2 regions of the Pseudomonas sp. MBLB4136 genome follow, and region 1 is predicted to be linked to the other one. Evidence: predicted binding sites of a transcription regulator. Region 1 holds the regulator's gene; the other holds the start of a gene.
The links. Region 1 encodes LexA, which represses DNA repair genes until DNA is damaged. Its sites were predicted from a motif close to CTGTNTNNNNANACAG; they were not measured.

Region 1 (8,923 bases):
GTCGTCGAAGCCGTGGTTGAGAACCCGAAGGTCAAACAGGCCGTGCTGGCCGAAGTGGAAGCAGCAGTCGGTGAGGGTGCGATTCTCGCGTCCAACACCTCGACCATCTCCATCAGCCTGCTGGCCAAGGCGCTCAAGCGTCCGGAAAACTTCGTCGGCATGCACTTCTTCAACCCGGTGCACATGATGCCGCTGGTCGAAGTCATCCGTGGCGAGAAGTCCAGTGAAGTGGCCGTGGCCACCACCGTCGCCTACGCCAAGAAGATGGGCAAGACGCCGGTCGTGGTCAATGACTGCCCGGGCTTCCTGGTCAACCGTGTGCTGTTCCCGTACTTCGGCGGCTTCTCCAAGCTGCTCGAGCTGGGTGTCGACTTCGTGCGCATCGACAAGGTCATGGAGAAGTTCGGCTGGCCCATGGGCCCGGCCTACCTGTCCGACGTGGTCGGCATCGACACCGGCCACCATGGCCGTGACGTCATGGCCGAGGGCTTCCCGGATCGCATGGCGGTCGAGGGACGCACCGCGGTCGACGTGATGTACGAAGCCAACCGCCTGGGCCAGAAGAACGGCAAGGGCTTCTATGTCTACGAAACCGACAAGCGCGGCAAGCCGAAGAAGGTCGTCGACCCGCAGGCTTACGAGCTGCTCAAGTCCATCGTCCGCGAGCAGCGTGAAGTGACCGATGAGGACATCATCAACTTCATGATGATCCCGCTGTGCATGGAAACCGTTCGCTGCCTGGAAGACGGCATCGTCGATACCGCCGCCGAAGCGGATATGGGCCTGATCTACGGCATCGGCTTCCCGCCCTTCCGCGGTGGTGCGCTGCGCTACATCGATAGCGTCGGTGTTGCCGAGTTCGTAGCCCTGGCCGACAAGTACGCCGATCTGGGCACGCTGTACCACCCGACCGCCAAGCTTCGCGAAATGGCTGCCAACGGCCAGAAGTTCTTCGGTTAATCGCGGACAGACTAGAGCGAGAGTGAATTTATGAGCCTGAATCCGAGAGATGCAGTCATTGTCGACTTCGGTCGCACCCCGATGGGGCGTTCCAAGGGTGGCATGCACCGCAACACCCGCGCCGAGACCATGTCGGCCAACCTCATCAGCGGCTTGCTGGCACGCAACACCAAGGTCGATCCGGCCGAAGTGGAAGACGTGATCTGGGGCTGCGTCAACCAGACCCTGGAGCAGGGCTGGAACATCGCGCGCATGGCGTCGTTGATGACTCAGATCCCGCACACCAGCGCCGGGCAGACCGTCAGCCGCCTGTGCGGCTCGTCCATGAGCGCCCTGCACACCGCCGTGCAGGCGATCCAGACCGGCAACGGCGACGTCTTCGTCGTCGGCGGCGTGGAGCACATGGGTCACGTCGGCATGATGCACGGCGTCGACCCGAACCCGCACCTGTCCCTGTACGCCGCCAAGGCGTCGGGCATGATGGGCCTGACCGCGGAAATGCTCGGCAAGATGCACGGCATCGGCCGCGAGCAACAGGACGCCTTCGGTGAGCGCTCGCACCGCCTGGCACACAAGGCCACCGTCGAAGGCAAGTTCAAGGATGAAATCATCCCGATGCAGGGCTACGACGAGAACGGCTTCCTCAAGGTGTTCGACTACGACGAAACCATTCGTCCGGAGACCACCTTGGAGAGCCTGGCGAGCCTCAAGCCGGCATTCAATCCGAAAGGCGGCACCGTGACCGCGGGGACGTCCTCGCAGATCACCGACGGTGCCTCCTGCATGATCGTGATGTCGGCGCAGCGTGCCCAGGACCTGGGTATCCAGCCGATGGCCGTGGTTCGCGCCATGGCCGTGGCCGGTGTCGATCCGGCGATCATGGGTTACGGTCCGGTGCCGTCCACCCAGAAGGCGCTCAAGCGCGCCGGTCTGAGCATGGCCGACATCGATTTCGTCGAGCTCAACGAAGCCTTCGCCGCCCAGGCCCTGCCGGTGCTGAAGGACCTCAAGCTGCTCGACAAGATGGAAGAGAAGGTCAACCTGCACGGTGGCGCCATTGCCCTGGGGCACCCGTTCGGTTGTTCCGGTGCGCGTATCTCCGGTACCCTGCTGAACGTCATGAAGCAGAACGGTGGTACCTTGGGCGTGTCCACCATGTGTGTGGGCCTCGGCCAGGGCATCACCACCGTATTCGAACGCATCTAAGCGTTGGCGGATAGAAAACCGGGGCCTAGTGCCCCGGTTTTTGTTTGTCGACGATAAGTTTTTTCAAGGAATTCTGCGATGCAGTTACAGGCGGGAATCTATCGTCATTATAAGGGGCCCGAATACCGGGTGTTCGGGGTCGCCCGACACTCGGAGACCGAGCAGCAGATGGTGGTCTACCAGGCGCTGTACGGCGATTACGGGTTGTGGGTGCGGCCGCTGGAGATGTTCCGCGAGGACGTGGTGGTCAAGGGGGAAACGGTTCCGCGTTTTGCCCTGGTGCGGGCCGAAACGCCGTCAATCGGCGTGGTCTGAGCCAATCTCGCGGCACGCCTGCGCTTGACCTCACCTTTAGCGCCACTATATATAGCGGTGCCGCGTCGGGCGCCTGCCGCCCTTCAATATTAAGAATTCAGGAATTTTCTGATCCATGGGTAAATCGCTGGTCATCGTGGAATCCCCGGCCAAGGCCAAGACCATCAACAAGTACTTGGGTAGCCAGTACGTGGTGAAGTCGAGCATCGGCCACATCCGTGACCTGCCTACCAGTGGCTCGGCGAGTGCCGCCAAAGAGCCGGCCAAACGTGGCAAGGCAGCGGCCGGCGAGGTGCCGGCCCTGTCGCCCAAGGAGAAGGCCAAGCGCCAGCTGTTCGCGCGCATGGGGGTCGACCCCGAACAGGGCTGGAAAGCCAAGTACGAGATTCTGCCGGGCAAGGAGAAGGTCGTCGAAGAACTGCGGCGCCTGGCCAAGGAAGCCGACACCATCTACCTCGCGACCGACTTGGATCGCGAGGGGGAAGCCATCGCCTGGCACCTGCGCGAGTCCATCGGCGGCGATGACAGCCGCTACAAGCGCGTGGTGTTCAACGAGATCACTAAGAAGGCGATTCAGGAAGCGTTTTCCCAGCCGGGCGAGCTCGACATCAATCGGGTCAATGCCCAGCAGGCGCGGCGCTTTCTCGATCGCGTGGTCGGCTATATGGTCTCGCCGCTGCTGTGGGCGAAGATCGCTCGTGGCCTGTCCGCCGGCCGTGTGCAGTCGGTGGCGGTGAAGCTGGTGGTCGAGCGGGAGAAGGAGATCCGTGCCTTTGTCCCGGAAGAGTACTGGGAAGTGCACGCCGACCTCGGCACCGGCAAGGGCGCCACCGTGCGCTTCGAGGTGGCCCGCGAGAACGGCTCCGCCTTCAAGCCGCTGAACGAAGCGCAGGCCATGGCCGCCCTGGCGACGCTGAAAGCCTCCAGTTACAGCATCGCCAAGCGCGAAGACAAGCCCACCAGCAGCAAGCCATCGGCGCCCTTCATTACCTCCACTCTGCAGCAGGCCGCTAGCAACCGCCTGGGCTTCGGGGTGAAGAAGACCATGATGATGGCCCAGCGTCTCTATGAGGCCGGCTATATCACCTACATGCGTACCGACTCGACCAACCTCTCGGCGGATGCCGTGAGCATGGTGCGTGACTTCATCGAGAATGAGTACGGGCAGAAGTACCTGCCGGCCAAGGCCAACGTCTACAGCAGCAAGGAAGGCGCCCAAGAGGCTCACGAGGCGATTCGCCCCTCCGACGTCAACCTCAAACCGACCCAGTTGTCCGGTATGGAGCGCGACGCCGAGCGTCTCTATGAGCTGATCTGGCGTCAGTTCGTCGCCTGCCAGATGCCGCCGGCCGAGTACCTGTCGACCACGGTCACCGTGACCGCGGCCCAGTTCGAGCTGCGTGCCAAGGGCCGTATCCTCAAGTTCGACGGCTATACCCGCGCGTTGCCGCAGCAAAGCAAGCCGGGTGATGACGACGTGCTGCCGGAGATGAGCGAAGGCGAAGTGCTCAATTTGCTCAAGCTCGACCCCAGCCAGCATTTCACCAAGCCGCCGCCGCGCTACTCCGAGGCCAGCCTGGTCAAGGAGATGGAGAAGCGCGGGATCGGTCGGCCTTCGACCTATGCGGCGATCATCTCGACCATTCAGGACCGCGGCTACGTCGCCCTGCATAACCGCCGTTTCTATTCCGAGAAGATGGGCGAGATCGTTACCGAGCGCCTGTCCGAGAGCTTCGCCAACCTGATGGACTACGGCTTTACCGCCGGCATGGAGGAGCACCTGGACGATGTCGCCCAGGGCGAGCGCGAGTGGAAGCACCTGCTCGACGAATTCTATGGCGACTTCAAGGGCAAGCTCGAGGTGGCCGAGGCCGGCGAGAACGGCATGCGCGCCAACCTGCCGACGCCGACCGACATCGCCTGCCGCGAATGCGGCCGGCCGATGATGATTCGTACAGCCTCCACCGGGGTGTTCCTCGGTTGCTCCGGCTACAGCCTGCCGCCGAAGGAGCGCTGCAAGTCGACCATCAACCTGATCCCGGGGGACGAGATCGCCGCGGACGACGAGGGCGAGTCGGAGTCTCTGGTATTGCTGGGCAAGCACCGCTGTCAGAAATGCGGTACCGCCATGGATGCCTACCTGCTGGACGAGACACGCAAGCTGCATGTGTGCGGCAACAACCCGGACTGCTCCGGCTATGAGGTCGAGCAGGGCCAATACCGCATCAAGGGTTACGAGGGGCCGAGCCTGGAGTGCGACAAGTGCGGCAGCCAGATGCAACTCAAGACCGGCCGTTTCGGCAAGTTCTTCGGCTGTACCAACAGCGAGTGCAAGAACACCCGCAAGCTGCTCAAGAGCGGTGAGCCGGCGCCGCCGAAGATGGACGCGGTGAAGATGCCGGAGCTCAAGTGCGAAAAGGTCAACGACACCTACGTGTTGCGTGACGGCGCATCCGGCCTGTTCCTCGCCGCCAGCCAGTTCCCGAAGAACCGCGAGACCCGCGCGCCATTGGTGCTGGAGCTGCTGCCGCACAAGGACGAGATCGATCCCAAGTATCACTTCCTCCTCGAGGCCCCCGCCAAGGACCCCGAGGGCCGCCCGGCGGTGATTCGCTACAGTCGCAAGACCAAGGAGCAGTACGTGCAGTCCGAGGTCGAGGGCAAGCCCAGCGGCTGGCGGGCGTTCTATGATGGCGGCAAGTGGAAGGTCGAAGACAAGCGCTAACCCCGCAGATCGCGCGCCCGTCCTGAACGGGCGCGCGTATAGTGATTTGATCCGCAGAGGAGGGTGCTGCCATGGCCAATGAACTCTATACCCGCACCAATCAGAAGATTTTCTATGCCGGCCTGGCGCTGGAGTCCTGGCGCAAGGCGGAAGAGGGGCGGGCGATGAACGCCCAGGGCCTGATCCAGGCCGAGCGCGAGGCCGCCCTGTTTCACCTGTACGGGGCGCTGCTCGGGTTATGCCATGAAATAGCCGGCTACTACCGCTTGCCGGAACGCGACGCGCCGCGCGCCGAGCAATTGTTGAGCAGGGCGTCGCTGGAGGCGGCACCGAGTCCCGAGTTGGCCGAGCTGGTGGAGCTTGCGCAGAAGCCGGAGACCTGGCTGGCGCAGCTGTTGCAGGCCTATGCCGAGCTGTTTCTGCCGCCCCGGGAGGAAAGGAAGGCCAAGGCCGACGTACTCACGCCCTTGATCGAGGCGGTCAGCCTGGATCAGGAGGTGGCACCCTTGTCGCGGGAGACCTTGGAGGCGTGGCGGCAGCAGCTAAAGGCGCTGGCGCAGCGTTTTCGCGAGTCGCTCACCGAGTGGTGAATCGGCTCGGGATGGGCGGGCTAGGGTGAAGCCTGGTCGGCTGTTACAATGACGGCCTTTCGTGGAGAGTCGAACCAATGCCTACATCCTTCCTGGAAATTGTCGAGTTGCCCGATGGGCGCATAGCCCTGCGTCGCGCTGAGGATGAGGAGGCGCTGGTGGTGCTGGATTTCTCTTCCGATGCCAAGGCCTTCCTGCAAGGCCAGCATATCGAAGTCGCCAAGGCCATGCTGAACGTCGGCGTGCAGATGGCTGGGCGGCTGGCCGAGGGCGACTTTCAGCATGAGGAGCAGGCGCGCGTCCTGCATTGAGCGGGTAGCGCCGGGTCGACGCAAATGTCGACCGTCAGGTTGGTTCCGTTGGTCTCTTCAATCCCTTCTTGACCGGCATGCCCCATGCGCGGTTTGCGCGCCACTTCGCTGGCCTAACCCAGGCTGATATTCAGGCTCTGCGCCTGTCCCTGGCGTGCGGCTTGTTCCAAGCGTTGCCGAGCGGCGTGCCCGAGTGGGTGCAACCAGCTGATTACGGTATGACTGCGTCCCAGCCTCAATGCTTCCTCGGCCAATTGCAGGGGGCTCTGCCGCTCGCCCGGCTGCAGCAGCAGGATGCGTTCGCGGTTCAGGCCCGCATCGCGTAACCAGTTGGCGGTCAGCGATGCCGGCGGCGCAATCAGGGTTAGCCAGCGCGCGTCACTGGTTTCGCTCAGCTCGCGGAGGATAGGCGCGAGCAAACTCAGGCAGTGCCCGGCAGCGCCGCGCAGAGACAGCTCGCTGAACGCCTCTGGCTCATCCAGCCAGGGCGACTGTGCGGCTTCGGCCATGAGCGCGGGTGCTGGCGAGGCCAGGAATGCATCGAACAGCGGCAGTTGCGTGCGGTTCAGCGGCTGCGGGGACTGCATAGATCCTCCTTTATCGGCGAATGACGCCGACGCTCAGGCCTTCGATAACCAGATCCTGTTCTTCCAGGTTCACCTCGATTGGCGCGAACTCTGGATTCTCGGCGAGCAGCCAGACCTTGTTGCCGTCACGCTTGAAGCGTTTGACCGTTACCTCGTCATCGATGCGGGCCACCACCACTTGCCCGTTGTGCGCTTCCCGGGTGGTGTGCACGGCAAGCAGGTCGCCATCGAAGATGCCGATGTCCTTCATACTCATGCCGCGCACGCGCAACAGGTAGTCGGCGCGAGGGTGGAAGAACTCCGGGTTGATACGGCAGGATTCTTCCACGTGCTGCTGCGCCAGAACTGGCGCGCCGGCAGCTACGCGGCCGATAACCGGCAGGCCTTCTTCCTCGTTGCTCGGTTCGAAGCCGGGAATGCGAATGCCGCGAGAGGCACCTGGAGTCATCTCAATGGCACCCTTGCGGGCCAGGGCCTTCAAGTGTTCTTCAGCTGCATTGGGTGACTTGAAGCCAAGCGCTTGGGCGATCTCAGCCCGTGTCGGTGGGTAGCCGTTATCTTCCAGGCACTGCTTGATGAAGGCGAGAATCTCTGTTTGACGCGGCGTGAGCTTAAGCATGGTTGGGCTCTGTTTTTATATACAGTGACTGGGATTATATACAGTGAAGGCTGCTTGGCAATCCACCTTTTGCTGCGTCCTGGCCGGTTTTCCCCTTGCACTTTGTTGGTGGCTGCGTGTTACTTGGCCGGCTTTGCGCGCGTCTTGCTCTGCTGCGCTCGCTCACAACTGTGAAATTGTGACTGGTCAGCCGAAAGACGTCTGACGCGGCTTGACAAGAAGCAGGGCTGAAACGTATGTTTCAAACAAGTGTTTGTCAGGTGTAAAGGTCATGGCTCAATCGGAAACCGTTGAACGCATCCTCGATGCTGCGGAGCAGCTGTTCGCGGAGAAGGGGTTCGCCGAGACTTCCCTGCGGTTGATCACCAGCAAGGCCGGGGTCAACCTGGCAGCGGTGAATTACCATTTCGGTTCGAAGAAGGCGCTGATCCAGGCGGTCTTCTCGCGCTTTCTCGGGCCGTTCTGCGCCAGTCTCGAGCGTGAGCTCGACCGCCGCCAGGCCAAGCCTGAGGGCAAGGCCAGTCTCGAGGAACTGCTCGAGTTACTGGTCGAGCAGGCCCTGGCGGTGAAGCCGCGCAGTGGCAACGACCTGTCGATCTTCATGCGCCTGCTGGGCTTGGCCTTCAGTCAGAGCCAGGGCCACCTGCGCAAGTACTTGGAAGAGGTCTACGGCAAGGTTTTCCGGCGCTACATGCTGCTGGTGCATGAGGCGGCGCCACGTATTCCGCCGCTGGAGCTGTTCTGGCGAGTGCACTTCATGTTGGGTGCCGCGGCGTTCAGCATGTCCGGGATCAAGGCCCTGCGGGCCATGGCCGAGACCGATTTCGGGGTCAATACCTCGATTGAGCAGGTGATGCGCCTGATGGTGCCGTTTCTGGCGGCGGGCATGCGGGCGGAGTCCGGTCTGGCCGATGAAGCGCTGGCGGCTGCCCAGCACAGGGCGCGCGTCAAGAGCCCGGTCGTCTCCGCCAAGGTGTAACGGTGAGCGGGTGGGCTTGGCGGGCATGATCCGCTAAGCTAGCCGCCCATGCGCGATCTCGACCTTCTGCATATTTCGCTTGCTGATCAGTGCCTGTACGGCTTCGTCGACGGGCAGTTGCTGCTGCGCCTGCCGGTTTCCACGGCGCTCAATGGTCCCGGTGAGCTCAATGGCTCCGGCTGTACGCCGCGGGGCTTGCATCGAGTGCGGGCGAAGATCGGTGAGGGGCTGCCGGTTGGCGCGGTGCTGCGCGGGCGGCGCTGGACCGGCGAGCAGTGGTCTGCCGAACTGGCCACGCAGTTTCCCGAGCGGGACTGGATCCTTTCGCGGATTCTCTGGCTTAGCGGCTGCGAGCCGGGACGCAACCGGCTCGGCAACGTGGACACCTTTCGCCGCTACATCTACCTGCACGGTACCCCGGACACCGAGCCGATGGGGGAGCCGCGCTCCCATGGCTGCATACGCCTGCGCAATGAAGATCTGATCGCCCTGTTCCCCCGTGTTCCCCTGAAGTGCGCAGTGCGCATCGAAGAAGCGTCCTGCCCGGGCTGGGCAGCGATGCCCCTCAATTAAGGATTTCGAGTGAGTTCAAGCATGCAAGGTTCGCTGATGCTGGATATCGACGGTACCT
Region 2 (8,923 bases), 770 kb from region 1:
TCACCGACCCGGTGGACGACTCGCTGGACAACCTGCTGCCGCTGCTCAACGACTACCAGGACGCCTGGCAGGGCCTGCAGCGCGTGGACGGGCAGATCGAGGCGCTGTATGCCCAGGTGCGCCTCAAGGGCGTGGCCAAGTTCGACAGCGAGGACGATGTCGAGCGCCGCCTGCAACTGCTGGTCAACGCCTACGCCCATCGCCAGGACGAGGCCCTGACCCTGGCCAAGGCCCGCCGCGCCGCGGTCACCGATATCGCCCGCACCCTGCGCAATATCCGCAGCGACTACGACAACCTGGAACACCAGCTGGCGCTGTTCAACCGCGAGATCAACAAGCGCCAGGTCTCCAACCTGGCGAGCTTCCGCATCGTCCTGGCGCCGAACAAGGAGGCGCTCAAGCACATCGACCAGATCATCCACAGCGCCGGCCAGTACGAGGAAGGCGAGACCCTGTCGGTGTTCGACCTGCAGCAGAGCAGCGAGCAGGACGCCAGGAACGAGCAGGCCAAGGAGTACCTGGCGCGCCTGGTGGCGGCCAACCAGAACCAGCTGGGCCTGAAAGACCTGTTCGAGCTGGCGTTCGAGATCACCAAGGTCGGTGGCCAGCCGGTGATCCACACCGACATCGACGGGGCAGCGTCCAACGGCACCACCATGACCATCAAGGCGCTGACCAACATGTACCTGCTGCTGCACCTGATGGACCGCGAGCAGGCCGGACGCGTGCGCCTGCCCTACTACCTGGACGAGGCGGCCGACATCGACGAGCGCAACCAGCAGGCGCTGATCGAGACCAGCCTGCAGCTGGGCTTCGTGCCCATCCTCGCCTCGGTCAAACCGCAGGTCTCGGCCCACGTGGCCATCGACCTGGAGGGCGGCAGCGGCCCGGCCGGCATCTACATCGACGAGGCCGACTGGAAATTTATCCGCCCCCGTGAACCGGCCAAGACCGAGGCCGTCCACGAAGAAGCCAGTGCCGAACCGGCCTGATCCTTCCGCCTCAATGAAAAGGGCCGCAGATGCGGCCCTTTTTCATCGCCTCACTGCGGCGCCAGGTCGATCTTCGGCGCCCAGCGCAGCCAGTGCTCCTCGGCCTCCTCGAACAGGGCGAAAGTCTGTCCCGGCAGGGCCCGCACGCCCATCTCCTCGCCCTCCGGCGTGGCGAAGGCCACCCCACCGGCGATGATGGTCTCCAGGGACTCGGTGCGCACCTTCAGCCCCTTGAACAGGCTCGCCTCGACGCCGATGCCGCTGCTGACCCAGAAGCGGCTGCCGCCGTGGACCAGGACTGCATAACGCGGCTCGATCAGCACGTGGACCAGCACCCGGTTGGCGCTGGGGCTCAGCTCGACGCCGGTTATCTTGCCCACCGGCACCTCGCGGTAGGTCACCGGCTCGCCGGGCTTCAGCGAGTTGCGGCTGGCGGCGCTGAGCACCAGGTGCAGCCCGGCTTCGCGCAGCGCCTGGTTCGGCGGCGCCGCCAGGGCGACGAACGCGGTCTGCTGGGGCCCAGCGCGCTCGGCCGGCAGCACCTCCAGATACTGGCCGCCGACCAGGGTGTCGAGGTTGGTCACCCGGCTCAGGCTCAGCTCCGGTTTGACCACCCAGAACTGCGAACCGGCGCGGGCGATGCGCTCGGCCGCCAGGGTGATCCGCCCGTGCAACATGACGCTCTGCAGGTCGTCACTGAGCTCGATGCGCTCGACCTTGCCGACGTCCAGGCCACGGTAGCGAATGGCCGTGCCCGGCCCCAGGCCGTCGCCACGCTCCAGGCGGACGCTGATCGCCACGCCGTTCTGCAGCGCGCTGTCGCGACTGTCGTACAGGGCGAAGCGCTGCACCCGCTTGGTCACCACCGGCGCCTGCGGGTCGCGGGTCTCGAAGGCGATGCCGCCGGCCAGCAGGGTCTGCAGCGACTCGCTCTTGACCTCGATACCGGACAGTCCACCCTTGAGGGTGATACCGCTGGCGTTCCAGAAGCGCGTGCTGCTGTTGACCAAGTGGGCGTACTCCGGCTCGATGTGCACGCCGAAGGCCACCTGCTGGTCGTTGCGGGCCAGCTGCACGCTCTGCACCGAGCCGACCTTGACCTGGCGATAGAGGATCGGATTGCCGACCTCCAGGGAACCGCGACTGTCGCTCAGCAGCACCAGATGCAGGCCCGGCGCGGCCAGGTCCAGCGGCGGCGCCTTGGGCCGTGCCTCGAACTCGCGCTTGGCCGGGGCGCCCTTCTCGCCGGGGCGCACGGCGATGTAGTTGCCCTTGACCAGGGCTTCCAGGCCGGTGATGCCGGCCAGCGAGATGGACGGCTTGACCACCCAGAACTCGGCACCCTCGACCAGATAGTCCTCGGTGCGCGGATCGAGGGTCAGCTCGGCAGTGGCCGAGGCCAGGTCGTCGCTGACCTTGAGGCTCTTCAGGCTGCCGGCCTGGATGCCGTTGTACAGCACCGGCGTGCGCCCGGCCTCCAGGCCTTCGAAGTCGCTGAACCTGACCTGCACCCGGATGCCGGCCTGGGCCGCGTCGAAGTCCTCGTAGAGGCGGAAGGGGAAGACCGGGTCGGTCGGCGGGCTGTCCTTGCGGTGCTCCGGCGTGGCGAAGGCGATACCGCCGGCGACGATGCTGGCCAGGGACTCGCTGCGCAACTTGAAGCCCGACAACCCCGCGTTGATGCTGATGCCGCTGGCGTTCCAGAAACGCGTGTGCTTGCGCACCAGGCTGGCGTAGGTCGGCTCGATGAAGATCTTCACCTCGATGGTGCTCTGGTCGCTGGCCAGTTCGTAGCTCTTCACCCGGCCGACCTGGATCTGCTTGTAGAAGACCGGGCTGTCACGGCTCAGGGAACCCAGGCGCTCGGCCTTCAGGGTCAGGTGCAGGCCGGGCTGGTCATCCGCCAAGGGCGGCGCCTCTGGCAGCGCCTGGAATTTCCTCGCCGGCTCCCCGTCGCCCGGGCTGACGGCGATGTAGTTGCCCGACACCAGGGTTTCCAGGCCGGTGATCCCGGCCAGGCTGACGCTGGGCTTGACCAGCCAGAAGCGGGTGTTTTCGCGCAGCTGCTCGTCCAGTTCCTGGTTCATTTCGATGCTGGCGATCACCCCGCGCTGCTCGCCACTGTCGTCCAGGGCCAGGGCCTTGACCTTGCCGATCGGCATGCCCTTGTAGATGACCTCGGTCTTGCCGGCCTGGATGCCGGCGCCACTGTCGAAGAACACCTCGATCTCGATCCCCGCCTGGCTGTAGGCGCGCCAGCCCAGCCAGCCGCCGATCAGCAGGGCGAGGATGGGCAGCACCCAGATGGCCGACCAATTGGAGGCCGGGCGGGTTTTGGCCAGAGGCAGATCATTCATGGTCGTGTTGCGACTCCGTGTTATCCCAGATCAGGCGTGGGTCAAAGGTCAGGGCGGCGAGCATGGTCAGGATCACCACGCTGGCGAAGGCCACCGCGCCCATCCCCGGTTCGATGCTGGCCAGGTTGCCGAACCGGACCAGCGCCACCAGGATGGCGATGACGAAGATGTCGAGCATCGACCAGCGGCCGATCCACTCGATGAAGCGGAACATGAAGATGCGCTGGCGCGGCGACATCGGCTGGTGGCGCTGCACCGAATACAGCAGCAGGGCGATGCCGACCAGCTTGAAGGTCGGCACCAGGATGCTGGCGATGAAAACCACCGCGGCGATCGGCAGCATGCCCAGGTGCACCAGCTCGATCACCCCGGACATGATGGTGTCCGACTGGCCCTTGCCCAGCGAGTTGACCGTCATGATCGGCAGCAGGTTGGCCGGGATATAGAGGATCGCCGCGGTCAGCAGCAGCGCCCAGGTGCGCGCCAGGCTGTTCGGCCGCCGCGCGTGCAGCAGGCCGCCGCAGCGCTCGCAGTGCTGGTGGGCGACTCCGGCCTGCACGGGGTTGAGCAGGTGGCACTCGTGGCAGACCAGCAGCCCCGCATCAATCGCCCGCATGCACGTCCTCCCCCGACAGCGCCTGCCAGATCTGGTGCGGCGCCATGCTCACCTCGAGCCAGACCTGGATCAGCAACAACGCGACGAAACAGAACAGCCCGACGCCGAGGCTGAGTTCGGCCAGGTCGGCCAGCTTGACCATGGCCACCAGGATGCCCATCAGGTACACCTCGAGCATGCCCCACTCGCGCAGGTGGTGATAGATGCGGTACAGCAGCAGGCCGTAGCTGCGCCCCAGGTCCAGGCGGATGCTCAGCAGCACCGCCAGTTGGCACAACAGCTTGAGCAATGGCACCGCCATGCTGCAAAGGAACACCACCGCGGCGATGCCCTGCATGCCGCTCTCGTACAGCCCGAGCACCCCGCTCCACACCGTGTCCTCGCTGCTCTGCCCGAGCAGGTTGAGGTGCATGATCGGCAGGAAGTTGGCCGGCACATAGAGCAACAAGGCGGTGATCACCAGCGCCAGGCTGCGGCGCACCACCTGATGCCGATGGGTATACAGCTCGAAGCCGCAGCGCGGGCACTCGACCCGCTCGTCATAACCGGTATCCGGCTTGCGCATCAGCAGGTCGCATTCGTGGCAGGCGATCAATTGCTCGACGGCAAGCGCCGGCAAAGGCTGAAGGTCGGCCGAATCGGACATAAACGGGTTCTCGCAAAAGTGCGCCTATTCTAGCCGAGCGCGACCGCCAGCAGGTGAAGTGCGAAGCGACGGTCGCGGGAGCCTTGCCCAGGACGAGCGGGCCTGGTCCACCCGTCTGCTGCCAGGCCCGGGCGCTTGCCGGTCACCCCGCCGATAGACTACTGTGTTTATATACAGTTAACCGGCAAGCCTCACTCCGGGGCAACAACTCCTCCGGCAGTCCTCCCCATGCGCCTCATTACCCGCCACACACCAGTCATTGAACCGCGAGCCTGTTCCAGCGCCCTCACCCGGGCCGGCCGAGGCCCACGCCGATGAGCGCCGTGGTCAGCCTCGACAGGTTGCTCGACGAGCGCCGGGTGTGGCGTGGCCGGCCGGCCGCGCGGACGGCCGGCCGACAGCCGAGCGGCCATGCCGCGCTGGATGCCGCCCTGCCCACGGGTGGCTGGCCGGCGTCGGCGCTCTCCGAGATCCTCATGCCCGGACCTGGCCTCGGCGAACTGCACCTGCTGTGGCCGACCCTGGCGCGCCTGACCCGGGCAGCCGAACGGGTGATCCTGGTCGCGCCGCCCTTCGTGCCCTACGCCCCGGCCTGGCAGGCCGCCGGACTCGACCTGCGCCGCCTCGAGGTAATCCAGGCGAGCGGCCGCGATGCCCTGTGGGCGGCCGAACAATGCCTGCGCTCGGGCAGCTGCGCAGCACTGCTGTGCTGGCCTGAGCGCGCCGACGACCGCGCCCTGCGGCGCCTGCAGGTCGCCGCCGAAAACGGCCAGAGCCTGGCGTTCGCCTACCGCCCGCTGCGCGAGGCGCACAACCCGTCGCCGGCCGCCCTGCGCCTGGCCCTGGATGGCCGACCGGGCCAGGTCCGGGTGCTCAAGTGTCGCGGCGGCCTGGCCCCGGCGACGCCGCTGTGCTTCGCCGTCGGGGCGTGAGCCGCCATGCGCTGGGCCTGCATAGTGCTGCCGCAGCTGGCACTGGATGCGGTGCTGCGGCGCTGCGCCGATCCCGCTGCGCCCCTGGCGCTGCTCAGCGGGCCGGCGCAGCGGCGCGTGCTGCAGGCGGTCAATCCGGCCGCACGCGCCCTCGGCCTGCGTCCCGGCCAGTCGCTGAACGCCGCCCAGGCCCTGAGCCGCGATTTCGCCACGGCCGAGTACGACACGCAGCAGATCGAGCGCTGCCAGCGCTTCCTGGCGGCCTGGGCCTATCGCTTCAGCTCCCAGATCAGCCTGCACTACCCGCGCGCGCTGCTCATGGAGGTCGAATCCAGCCTCGCCCTGTTCGGCCCCTGGCCGCGCTTCGAGGCGCGCCTGCGCGCCGAACTGCAGGCCCTGGGCTTTCGCCACCGCATCACCCTGGCGCCGAACCCGGCCGCAGCCAGGGTGATGGCCAATGTCCATGACGGCCTGGCAATCGCCGATGCGGCCGCGTTGCGCCAGCAGCTGGAACAGCTGCCGATCGAGCACCTCGGCCTGCCCCGCGAGGTGGCCAGCGCCCTGGCCCGCATGGGCCTGCGCACCCTGCGCCAGGTCCTGGTCCTGCCCCGCGACGGCCTGGCCCGGCGTTTCCCCGCCGAGGTGCTGCTCCACCTCGACACCCTGCTCGGTCTGCGCCCATTGGCATTGGACTACTACAGCCCGCCGGACCACTTCGATGAGCGTATCGAGCTGAACTTCGACGTCGAATCCCACCAGGCCCTGCTGTTTCCCCTGCGCCGCCTGATCCACGATCTGGCCGCCTACCTGGCCGGCCGCGACAGCGGCGTGCAGCGCTTCGTCCTGCACCTGGAACACCGGGCCCGCGCCGACAGCCTGGTGGCGGTCGGCCTGCTCGGCGCCGAGCGCGACGCAACCCTGTTGTTCGAGCTGACCCGCGAACGCCTGGAACGCCTGCAGCTGCCCGCCCCGGTCGAGGCGCTGCGCCTGCAGGCCCGGGACCTGCCGGACTTCGTCCCGGCGCACGCCAACCTGTTCGACGAACGTGCGCAACAGACGCTGGCCTGGGAGCAACTGCGCGAACGCCTGCGCGCGCGCCTGGGCGACGCGGCGGTGCAGGGCCTCGGCGTGCACGCCGATCACCGCCCCGAACAGGCCTGGCGGCCATACAGCGCAGCCGCGACGACTGTCCCCGGCGCGACCGGTCCCAGGCCCGGCTGGCTGCTCGCAGAGCCACTGGTCCTGGACGACGCGGCCCCGCGCCTGCTCGCCGGCCCGGAACGCATCGAGTCCGGCTGGTGGGACGGTAACGATATGCGCCGCGACTATTACCTGATCGAGACTCGCTCGGGCCAGCGCGCCTGGGCCTACCGCCCGGTCGGCTCGGCGGGGCCGCTATGGCTGCACGGGTGGTTCGCATGAGCGTCGACTACGCCGAGCTGCACTGCCTGTCCAACTTCAGCTTCCAGCGCGGCGCCTCCAGCGCCGGAGAACTCTTCAGCCGCGCCGCCCGCCTGGGCTACCGGGCCCTGGCCATCACCGACGAATGCAGCCTGGCCGGCATCGTACGTGCCTGGCAGGCAGCCAAGGACAGCAGCGTGCCGCTGATCGTCGGCAGCGAGCTGCGCATCGAGGAGGGGCCCAAGTTGGTCCTGCTGGTGGAAAACCTCGGCGGCTACCAGAACCTGTGCCGGCTGATCAGCAAGGCCCGGCGGCGCGCGGCCAAGGGCCACTATCGCCTGCTCCGCGACGACTTCGCCGAGCCAACCGAGGGTCTGCTGGCGCTCTGGTTGCCCGGTTCGCCTGGCGATACCAGCGAGGGCCATTGGCTGCGCGGCGTATTTGCCGAGCGCCTGTGGCTGGCGGTGGAGCTGCACCGTGGCGCGGACGACAGCCAGCGCCTGGCTGACCTGCAGGTCCTGGCCGCCGAACTGGAATTGCCGCTGGTCGCCAGTGGCGACGTGCACATGCACGCCCGTGGCCGCCGCGCCTTGCAGGACTGCATGACGGCGATCCGCCTGCACCAGCCGGTCGGCGAAGCCGGCTTGCGGCTGTTCGCCAATGGCGAACGCCACCTGCGCGCCCCGCAGGCGCTGGCCGGGCTCTATCCCCCGCAACTGCTGGAAGAGACCTTGCGCATTGCCCGGCGCTGTCGGTTCGACCTCAGCGAACTGCACTACCAATACCCGCGCGAACTGGTCCCCCAGGGCCAGACGCCAAGCACCTGGCTGCGCCAACTGACCGAGCAGGGCATGGCCTGGCGCTGGCCCCAGGGCGCGCCACAGAAAGCCCGGCAGCTGATCGAGCGCGAACTGGCGCTGATCGCCGAGCTGGGCTATGAGAGCTATTTCCTCACGGTGCACGACATCGTGCGCTTCGCCCGCAGCCAGAACATCCTCTGCCAGGGCCGCGGTTCGGCGGCCAACTCGGCGGTGTGCTACGCCCTGGGCATCACCGAACTGGATCCGGCGCGGATGAACATGCTGTTCGAGCGCTTCATCTCCCGGGAGCGCAACGAGCCGCCGGACATCGACGTCGACTTCGAGCACGAGCGCCGGGAAGAAGTGCTGCAGTATGTGTTCCAGCGCTATGGCCGCGAGCGTGCCGCGCTCACCGCCGTGGTCAGCACCTACCATGGCGCCGGCGCCGTGCGCGATGTCGGCAAGGCCCTCGGCCTGCCACCTGACCAGCTCAACGCCCTGGCCGCCTGCTGCGGACGCTGGAGCGACCGACTGCCGCCGGCCGAGCAGCTGCTGGAGGCCGGTTTCGATCCCGACAGTCCGCTGCTGCGCCGGGTGCTGACCCTCAGCGCCGAGCTGATCGGCTTCCCCCGCCACCTGTCCCAGCATCCGGGCGGTTTCGTCATCTCCGAGCAGCCCCTGCACAGCCTGGTACCGGTGGAAAACGCAGCCATGGCCGAGCGCACCATCATCCAGTGGGACAAGGACGACCTGGACATGCTCGGCCTGCTCAAGGTCGACATCCTCGCCCTGGGCATGCTCAGCGCCCTGCGCCGCACCTTCGACCTGCTGCGCCGCTATCGTGGCCGCGACCTGAGCCTGGCCAGCATCCCGGCCGAAGACCCGCAGACCTACGCGATGATCAGCCGCGCCGACACCATCGGCGTGTTCCAGATCGAGTCGCGGGCGCAGATGGCCATGTTGCCGCGACTCAAGCCCAGGTGCTTCTACGATCTGGTCATCGAAGTCGCCATCGTCCGCCCGGGGCCGATCCAGGGCGACATGGTCCACCCCTACCTGCGCCGGCGCAATGGCGAGGAAGCGGTCAGCTATCCCTCGGAGGAACTGCGCCAGGTGTTCGAGCGTACCCTCGGCGTTCCGCTGTTCCAGGAGCAGGTCATGGAGCTGGCCATAGTCGCG

Region 2: a site for LexA is predicted at 4,773-4,788, ahead of imuA (translesion DNA synthesis-associated protein ImuA). Genes of this name have one in related genera too.

What each region holds. Positions count from the first base shown of each region.
Region 1 covers NZ_CP196713.1:1,536,051-1,544,973, forward strand. Annotated here, with positions in the region: gene fadB (fatty acid oxidation complex subunit alpha FadB) at 1-960, shown strand, start outside; gene fadA (acetyl-CoA C-acyltransferase FadA) at 991-2,166, shown strand; gene ACSX1D_RS07015 (DUF1653 domain-containing protein) at 2,245-2,481, shown strand; gene topA (type I DNA topoisomerase) at 2,597-5,206, shown strand; gene ACSX1D_RS07025 (DUF6586 family protein) at 5,278-5,796, shown strand; gene ACSX1D_RS07030 (hypothetical protein) at 5,874-6,107, shown strand; gene sulA (SOS-induced cell division inhibitor SulA) at 6,221-6,694, opposite strand; gene lexA (transcriptional repressor LexA) at 6,705-7,313, opposite strand; gene ACSX1D_RS07045 (TetR family transcriptional regulator) at 7,585-8,292, shown strand; gene ACSX1D_RS07050 (L,D-transpeptidase family protein) at 8,341-8,865, shown strand; gene nagZ (beta-N-acetylhexosaminidase) at 8,887-8,923, shown strand, end outside.
Region 2 covers NZ_CP196713.1:766,390-775,312, reverse strand. Annotated here, with positions in the region: gene mksF (Mks condensin complex protein MksF) at 1-992, shown strand, start outside; gene ACSX1D_RS03360 (MlaD family protein) at 1,043-3,349, opposite strand; gene ACSX1D_RS03355 (paraquat-inducible protein A) at 3,342-3,965, opposite strand; gene ACSX1D_RS03350 (paraquat-inducible protein A) at 3,952-4,611, opposite strand; gene imuA (translesion DNA synthesis-associated protein ImuA) at 4,926-5,543, shown strand; gene ACSX1D_RS03340 (Y-family DNA polymerase) at 5,550-6,965, shown strand; gene ACSX1D_RS03335 (error-prone DNA polymerase) at 6,941-8,923, shown strand, end outside.